4 regions of the Desulfomonile tiedjei DSM 6799 genome follow, and region 4 is predicted to be linked to each of the others. Evidence: riboswitches for the same ligand, from Rfam matches in the RefSeq annotation. Region 4 holds a riboswitch; each other region holds the start of a gene.
The links. Region 4 has a riboswitch for cobalamin ahead of DESTI_RS30825 (hypothetical protein). Riboswitches for the same ligand answer to the same signal wherever they lie in the genome.
Positions count from the first base shown of each region.

Region 1 (2,201 bases), 1.7 Mb from region 4:
TGCATCTGCCGACCTGCATGGGTTGTCCCAGGAGCGCCCCTATTCTCGGGTACTTGCTTTCATCGTAGGGAACAAGCGCCATCGATCCCAATGAGATGGCTGGATGTACACCGAGAACAACGGCTGCTTCCAGATTTCTCCCTTGCTCCTCTGCCCTCCGGAAATATTCCCATAGACGCTGCCGGGAATGGAGACTGACGGCAAGCTTATCTCTTCCTTTTAGCTGCATCCGATGGTAACCGCAGGTTTCCGCCCCTGTGTACGGGTCTCGAGCTACTACTAGCCCTGCAGTTATGTACGGACCTGCATCGATAGGAAAATGCGTGAGGATGGGTAATTTGGTCAAATCCAGCTCTGCACCTACAAATTGGTTTTGCAGGAAAGCCGGCGCTTCGACGATCTCGACGGGTATTGACCGTTGAATGCGATCTGCGAAAGAAGACCCTATCTCTTCTGCAGTTACCCCCAGAGCACGTGCAAGCCGTTCCCTGCCAGCCAGGAGATTTGCCACCACCGGAAAATCCCGCCCTGAAATCTTCTCGAAAATCACCAGAGGATATCGCCGCATACGTTCTAACTCCATTATGATCGCAGTCGGTTCCCATACGGCATTCAGCTCTTCCGTAATACGCAGAACATCGCGAGGATTGTTCTGCTCGTACAATCTGATGAAATCGCGCCAATCTTGACTCATACATTATCCTAACCTGCCGCGGTACGGACCCGGGCAAAAGTCGATGAATCTTCTACGCTACAGACAGTCTTCCCGATGTTCTCTACAAATACAGGCGAACACTATTTTGTCAGTCCGGATCGTACAAGGTTTCCATAGATCAATTTTGTGAGGATCGTCCCTCCGATTATGCCGGCAACGCAGGTTATAGCCGCAGCAATTCCAATGACAGGGTAAGGCAGATTCAAAATCGTCCTGAGACCGACAGCGACACAAAGGTTTCCCACCACATTTGCGGATACTTGGGCCAGGAGAATCCTTGACCACGTCATGTCGGTGCAATTACGAACAGCCAGCGAAAAAACCAGTGAGCCCAGGCCATTTGCGGGGATGAAGAAAAGCGCCAATGGTGACAATCCCGTCGCGAGAGCCACGAGAGCAGCGACTTCGCCAGTGATAAATCCTGCAGGTTGGCGATACAGGAGCGCGACAAGCGCTGTCATGGTTGCCCAAGTCACTCCACCAACGATGACGCATGCCGGGTTGATGACAGCATCGATGCGATGTGCGACTTGTTGCACGAGCACAAAGACGAGACCGAACAGCACCGCGCCAACGAGAGATTCAGTATCTACCCGCGTAAACGTTAGCGAACGACCATCCTGTGTGAGTGCTTTTGCTGTGTTCATTGCGTCCTCCCTGTGATTGCTCAATAAAAAACCCCTACCTCAAAGGTAGGGGTTGCTTTTACCATCAGCTTTCCCAAGACCTGACACTCGTCTTCTGGCTTTCGGGTCTTCCTCCGCTCGCCCTTCCCATTCAGTTGGAACCGAACAGTGGCTATGCGAGCTTCGTCACCGATTACAGCGGCGGGTCCGCCACGGAATTGCACCGTGTTCCGTCAGTATCATGTCTTCAAGAGCACAACTTTTTTCTTTAGAGTGCCCGCAACAGCGAGCCTTGTCAAGCAAAAACGGTGAAATGCGTGTATCCATTCAGTTATACGTGGGGAAAATCCCCCCTCCCCCCCCCTTTATAAAAGGGGGGTAAAGAAGCAACCCGAAATTCCCCCCTTAGTAAAGGGGGGTTTGGGGGGATTTGGAAAGTTGGAAGGACTGTGATCCGAGAAAAGATTCTCTCTACCCCGCGTAACTGAATCGTTACAAATGCGTAACCATTTAGTCATAGCCGGGCACGCCCTGGAAGGGCGGCCCCAATAGTAGCCACGGGTGTCAGAAACTGTCTCAAAAGTCAAAATTTATCCCGGATCGTGCCACGAATTTCTCATCATCTCTCCAGACTGACTGTAGGAGCGCCCCCCGTGGGTGCCCGGTAGTGACCGGCCTCCGTGCCGGTCATTGCGGGAGGGCAGGCACGAGACCTGCCCCTACCACGATGGCGAATCGTGGCACGATGTTCTGTGGATTCGAGAATTTTGAGACAGTCTCGTCAACCCGTGGACAGCCGCACGCCCCTATGCATAATTGAATGATCCTGAAAGGGTCCACCGATAGGCAATAATTTTCAA
Region 1 covers NC_018025.1:5,685,488-5,687,688, reverse strand. The annotation lists gene DESTI_RS24385 (UbiD family decarboxylase) at 1-694, opposite strand, end outside; gene DESTI_RS24380 (hypothetical protein) at 796-1,362, opposite strand; cobalamin riboswitch at 1,452-1,573, opposite strand.
Region 1: another riboswitch for cobalamin. It lies ahead of DESTI_RS24380 (hypothetical protein); the one in region 4 lies ahead of DESTI_RS30825 (hypothetical protein).

Region 2 (2,201 bases), 2.8 Mb from region 4:
TCAGGGATTCCGTGTTCCGGCTCGTGACCGTACAGATCACATTGTAATTCGGGTATCCCTTCAATCTCTCAAGCACCGTGACGGTCTTCTCAAAGAATCCTTCTCCAGCCCAATTCTTTCTTGTCAGGTTTGCTACAGCGGCTTCATGACCGTCAAGAGAAAGCCCTATCCCCACATTCCGAGAAGTAAGGAATTCGATGGACTCGTCATCCAGGAGCGTAGCATTCGTCTGAATCCCAAAGCTAAAATCATCCTTGTATTTCGTGATGCCTGCAAAGACAGCGTCGCGAGCAAGCATGGGCTCTGACCCGTGGAATACCACCTGGGGTAGCCTTCCCTCAGGTAGCGTGCTTCTGAAGTATTCCTTGAGAATGTCCAAAGCTCTGATGAGTTCCTCCCGGGTCATTTGGCTGCCGCTTTTGCGCAGTTCTTCCGGGATGTAGCAGTACGAGCAGTTCAGATTACATCGCTCAGTCGGATTGAAGTAAACCGCGGAAGGTTTGAGGCCAAACCGTAGCAATTCCATCTCCTGCGCAAAGGTCTCGCGCTTCTTCCGAAACTCCTGGATAAGGGAACCCGACTCGTCGAGAGCCTCACTGATCTTCTCTTTTCGCAAGAGCGACCAAAAAGCGGTGTCGGGATCGAGAAGGGCAACATAGTCGGGGTGTTCGATTTCGATGAACTGAATAGTGGGCCCGTTTCCTGTGTTGAAATATTGACCGCTGGACGATGCGGAATTGTTTGCCATATTGGTTGTGTGCATGAATACATCTCCTGAGAGAATATTGCTTTGCAGCAATGTGGCGGGGGTGACAAGTCGAACATACCCCCGCCTGGTTGTGGGTGGGCTACTTGGCTTTGGCTACCATCAGAATGTAATGGGACAATCCGGTACCGTCAGCCGCACAAGTCTTCCGATAGGCTATGACATCCTTCAATTCGTCATCACCTCCTTTCTTCAGCCAAGAAACAAAAAAACCCTGACACCAAAAAGGTGCAGGGTTCTGCTTTTGCCATCAGGGTTTACCCTGGTCTAAACGCCCGTCTTCTGGCTTTCGGGTCATCCTCCACCCGCCCTTCCCATCCGGTTTAGACCGAACAGTGGATATGCGGGCTTTGTCACCGATTACAGCGGCGGGACCGCCACGGATTTACACCGTGTTCCGATAGCGCCCAGACTCTATAATTCTACCTTAGCATCGGATACATCACGGCTGCAAGGAAAATCAACCAATGTGGATGCAATGGACTGCAATTCCATTGACGGTAATCGGGAATCTTGATAGGAGTGATGCGCCGGACAGGCAGGGCTTTGTCTTTCGGTAGGGAAGGGGCGATCATGGAATCTACGAACCTGCTCGATATCACCATAAAATACTTCAATGTGATTGTGTTCGTCATGTGTGTCTTCTTCGGGATGATCTCGCTGTTTGCCTCATGGATCGCGTGGAGAGAAGTCCATCGGAGGCGCAATCTCGTTCGAAGCGTACTGGCTGCGTACAACATAACCGAGGATGCTTTGGAGCAAGGTAGAACTCAGCACGGTGAACTCGACCTGGACCCGGCTGTAGTGCAAACGATTTTCAATAGTATCCAGGAGATTCTCAACGCCATTTACGGCGAAGTCACCGGAAAACCCATTCCCGCACGCGAAGACCGAATGCACGGCGGCAAACTGGCCCGCATCAAAGCGCTCGGTCGTATCTGGAAGAAGAACCGTGAACCTGAGAAAATAGACATTGCGCACGGCGTTCCCACACTGGTTGCAGAAGACAGAGAACACCATCACAGCATTTCTCATCCTTAGTTTCATTTTTTTGCCTGAAAACCTTCCACGAGCCTCTGGGATTCTCTAGAAATCGTGTTATAATTACGAGTTCGCGTTCGCATCTGGAACACGGTCAAATCCTCACAAGATAATTGGGAGAAAGTATATGCAAACAGGGACCGAAACCGTGAAACGAGGTCACGCCCAAATGCTCAAGGGCGGAGTAATTATGGATGTGGTAACTCCCGAGCATGCCCGCATCGCGGAAGAGGCCGGGGCCTGCGCTGTCATGGCACTGGAACGAGTTCCCGCGGATATCCGAGCCCACGGGGGAGTCGCTCGCATGAGCGATCCCGGTCTGATACTTGAAATTATGAGCGCTGTCAGCATCCCGGTCATGGCGAAGTGTCGTATCGGCCACTTTGTCGAGGCC
Region 2 covers NC_018025.1:214,426-216,626, forward strand. The annotation lists gene cbpB (peptide-modifying radical SAM enzyme CbpB) at 1-763, opposite strand, end outside; gene cbpA (modified peptide precursor CbpA) at 849-938, opposite strand; cobalamin riboswitch at 1,022-1,226, opposite strand; gene DESTI_RS00880 (hypothetical protein) at 1,340-1,807, shown strand; gene pdxS (pyridoxal 5'-phosphate synthase lyase subunit PdxS) at 1,935-2,201, shown strand, end outside.
Region 2: another riboswitch for cobalamin. It lies ahead of cbpA (modified peptide precursor CbpA); the one in region 4 lies ahead of DESTI_RS30825 (hypothetical protein).

Region 3 (2,201 bases), 2.8 Mb from region 4:
CGTGGCGATCGAGCGCATCCCAGGCACCTCCCAGTTCCTCGATGGTGGGGCCGCGGGAAATGTGGGCCATGAGGAATGCCCCCTGTTGAAGTTCCGGTTGTTCATTAAGAATGATCTGTCGGTACGCTTCACGGGCTTCGTCTCGGCTGAGTGTACGTCCCAGAGCAACGGCCGACGTCAGCCGTCCGAATTCCCGCAATTGCAGTTCGGTCGCCATGGTGTCTCCTTTCACAGTAGTAAAACCGGCATGACGGCAAGGAATGGCAGGACTCTCGAAAGCCCCCACATCCCAGGTCATACGGACTTTCAGTCCAGATAGTTCTCGTTAAAGCCGAAGCACTGACCTGCGGAGCCAGGTCAGTGCAGTAAGCACATCTTGAATGCAAAATGGCATCATTCGATTCGAACCAAAATCTTGAGCGCCTGACCGTCAGCGATTCGAGGGAGATGGCCGGTCACTTCTTCAAGGGTGATCTCCCCTTCTACTAAAAGCTCGATGTCCCGATCATGCTGCCTGATAATGTCGAGTGCTTCATGAAACTGTGCTCGCGTGCAACCGTACGCTCCAGTGACACGAAGTTGTCGATAGTGGATTTCGTTGACAACGTCGGAAGTGATGGTGTCCTCATGAGGCAATCCGCTGAACAGGCAGAAGCTTCCTCCCGCGCGGGTCGAACGAAGTCCCGAGAAAAGGGTGTCCGTGGCAGCACAGACATTGATCGCAGCATCAAAACCCTTGGCGGAAGGTTGGGTGCCGGCTGGGATGCCGAGGCGATCCAAATAGACCTGGCTCTGTTCAAGCCTCGCCGGTTCTTTTTCCACGACGAAAGCCCGCGCGGAAAAAGACCGAGCTGCGAGTCCCATCAAAAGACCCACAGGCCCGGCCCCGAAGACCAGTATCCGATCACCGGGCCGGGTCTGGATTTGATGCAGCGCATTGAGACAACACGCCAACGGTTCGGCCAAGCAGGCGAGCCGCAATGAGACGCCGGCAGGTACGGGAATCAGCGATTCCTTCGGCACAACCATGGCCTGCGCGAGTCCGCCGTCCCGGTTGAACCCCATAATGTGGATGTCGGGACAGAGGTTTTCCGATCCCTGGATGCAGAAACTGCAACTACCGCAGGTCGCACCGGGCCAGACGACCACTTCACGCCCGGAGGTCAGATCGATTCCAGAGACCTCATGACCCAACACCCGCGGCAAGACGAGGTCTCGTTGGCCCTTCTGCCACATCTTGGCGTCCGTGCGGCATAGTGCGCAGTAACGCACGCGGACCACGGTTTCTTCAGGAGAGGGCTCGGGCAGTGTCACCTCATCGAGCCTCAGTTCACCCACCTGGTGAAGTCGAAGTGCTTTCACATCAGAACCTTTCTAAGCAGGCGCTTTGGTCTGTAAGGCGATTCGAGACGATAGGTTTCTCCTATAGCAGATGTCAGAATTATTGCCGATTGCGAAAAGAGCTCGAAAATCGGTAGGTGCCGTGCCTCCGTGCCGGCACATATCTCTGCATTTGTCGCTGTGAACCATCACAGAAAATAAAAAGCCCTGCCGCGTTTCAGCAGCAGGGCGTTCCTTTACCATCGGTTACCCTCGTCGGAGCGCTCGTCTTCCGGCTTCCGGGTCTCTCTCCACGTGCCCTTCCCATTCGGCTGAAGCCGGACAGTGGTTTTGCACGTTTCGTCTCCGGTTACGGCGGCGGGACCGCCACGGTTTTTACCGTGTTCCGTTGGCGCCTCGACGTATGTTCTTAAAGATTCTCAGAAGAAGGGTAAGGTGTCAAGAAAAAGGTGAGACCGGACTCGCGCTGACATCATTGATCAGCCATAAATAAGGCCTGTTCTCAGGACAAGTACATATAATGGGCACAGTAGTGATTCTGAGAAAGAAAAAGGATGTAGGACAAACGGCCAATAGCTTGGTTACGATTCATCTGTGGTGCCCCCGGCAAGGATCGAACTTGCGACCTGCGGATTAGGAATCCCTTTTTACTTACCTAGACACGAAAAGACACCTATCGACTAAACATCACAATAATGGCTTGACAAGAGGACTTTAAGGGATTAGATATGTGTCCCACATAGACACAAATGCACCGCAGATTCCGCATTCATGTTGACTCTCAGTTGACTAAAATTTGAAACACGAGAATGAGGACTGAAATATTGAAAACGACAAAAGACAATTCTCGGAGAAGAGCC
Region 3 covers NC_018025.1:1,166,495-1,168,695, forward strand. The annotation lists gene trpD (anthranilate phosphoribosyltransferase) at 1-217, opposite strand, end outside; gene DESTI_RS04945 (alcohol dehydrogenase catalytic domain-containing protein) at 394-1,362, opposite strand; cobalamin riboswitch at 1,586-1,777, opposite strand.
Region 3: another riboswitch for cobalamin. It lies ahead of DESTI_RS04945 (alcohol dehydrogenase catalytic domain-containing protein); the one in region 4 lies ahead of DESTI_RS30825 (hypothetical protein).

Region 4 (2,201 bases):
CCAAATCTATCGTCATACTTGACCTTTCATCAGCTTTGAAGTGATGAGTTCACAAGAAAATCATCACCAAAATGGCATTATACTTAGTTTGTATGTGTTTTCAACAAAGCAACATGCGAGAGCGTAAATCTTACAGATTCCACGCGACGGATGCGATTTTTCGATGATGCAGCACGGACAATGCCGGAAATTCATGAAGCCGAACATTTGCTGAATCCGGAGGATTGCACGAATTCATCTCCTCACTTTGAGTGAATTTGTGCACGGATCACAAAACAGCTTGACATCTCTCGACCAGTGTTGATAGGATTTGTTTGATAGTCTTTTATTCTTAGTCCAAACCAACGTGCTTTGGGGAAGTCGGTGAAAGACCGACGCTGCCCCGCAGCTGTGACCGTGAACGAAATCCGCTAATAGCCACTGGAAGAAATTCTTTCGGGAAGGCGCGGAGACTAGGTCGAAACGGAAGCCAGAATACCCAAGCATGAAGGTCACCGAAGATGTCCTGCGCGGGCGGGATGGGTGAAAGCACGCAGACCACCCTCTTTCGCCCCAACGCGCGAAGGAGGGTTTTTTGGTTTCAGGCTGTACTCGTTTCTAAAATGAAGAGCAGGTAAGGAAACCCCAGGTTCCGATGGCGCCGGAACCCAGGGCAAGCGGGAATCTCATGTGCATTCCCTTCCCGCCATTATCCAAGCCTAAGCTCCTCAAGTCAACATCACTTTTTCTCGGCATGTTTGGACGGCCAAACAGCAGGTGTCGAAGTTTATCCGTATCTACCGCTGCACATTGGAGCCGGAACTGGAAGAAAAGGCAGGACATTGAGCCTGCTGTTCATTCCAGAATGGTGAGTGCAATCCGGATCATTTTTGGGTGAGAGTTTTGTCTCATGAGGAGGAATCCAATGAAGAGGAGTTTTATAGGATTAGTCGTCACACTTATCGGTCTATCGTTAGGTGTTCAGATGCAATGCCAGGCGGGCGGTATTTGCCCACCTCCAGGCTATTCGTCAATGCCATACACTCCGGGCTATATTGGCCCCCAGTCCCCATATCCAACCATGCCGGCGAACCCCGGCCACATGTCGCGGCGTGGAGGAGCCTGCAATCAGGCACCTCTTTCGTGTGTCCCTGTTCCCCACAAAGTTAGATCGTTTTCTGGGCCGGAATCCGTACACGACCCCAAACTCGTACCACTCTATGTTCGTGATCCCGGGCCGGTCAGACCTATCATTCAATGTACGGTGGGGCTGGCTGGAGCGGCGTTGGCATTGCCTTTCAGAATTGCCGAAATACTGTGCCCTGTTCCCAGAGGAACATGCAAGCCAGTGAATGCGCCTTCCTGCGGTCCAAATTATCCTGTTCCGCAGAGAGTGTCCGGTTGTTATCCGACGCAATCTCCCGCTGGTTGTTTTCCTGTTTGTCGGAGACCTGTTACCTGCGCTCCGGGCGGGCCTGCGGTTGCGCCGCTACCGCCGGTACCTTGTGTACCGACATGCAGTCCAAACCTTCCACCGATGCTTGTGGAAGAGTACCAGTTTCCGGCGCTGGCCCCCCAAAACCTCTTATCAGGAATCTGGAATTTGCCGGGAAGTCTGCTCCGAAATGGAAGATTTGCCGGAGACATTCACAAAGCTTCTCCGTGTGCTCCACCTATTTGTCGGTAGCCGATGCGAGGCTGTCGAGTTCAATTTCCCTGAGGACATATTAATCGGAGATGCAGACATGAGGGATTCAACTACTCTTCTCTATATCATAGTCGTTTGGTTCGTTTTAACGTTGACATGCTCCTTTGGCCCCGCACTAACAACGGTTAATGCACAGCAGAGATCGTCTTCAGAAACGGCACAGAATCTGCCGACAGAGCAGCTTGCTCCTGTAGAGATCGAAGCCCCGCGTCAGGATCGGCGGCAATCGCAAGCGAGAACCGGGACTACCGACGGGGGGTTTGGCACAGGCGATCCAATTCCTTCAGGCCAACCGGGTTCCGACTATCCACTTACTCCCGGTGAAGTGGTCTCCACAGGAGGGCGGCCTCAGAATCTCGCGAATGTACCCGCTGCAGTCAGTATCGTCCCGAACCGGGGCGTAGAATCGTTAGGGTACATAGGGGTTCCAAACATGATTCAAGGCCAGCCGGGTGTATATACGTCGGGCTATTCCGCTACACCTTTCGATGCCGCGGTTGTGTTGAGAGGTTTT
Region 4 covers NC_018025.1:3,945,732-3,947,932, forward strand. The annotation lists cobalamin riboswitch at 313-500, shown strand; gene DESTI_RS30825 (hypothetical protein) at 905-1,666, shown strand; gene DESTI_RS16685 (TonB-dependent receptor) at 1,725-2,201, shown strand, end outside.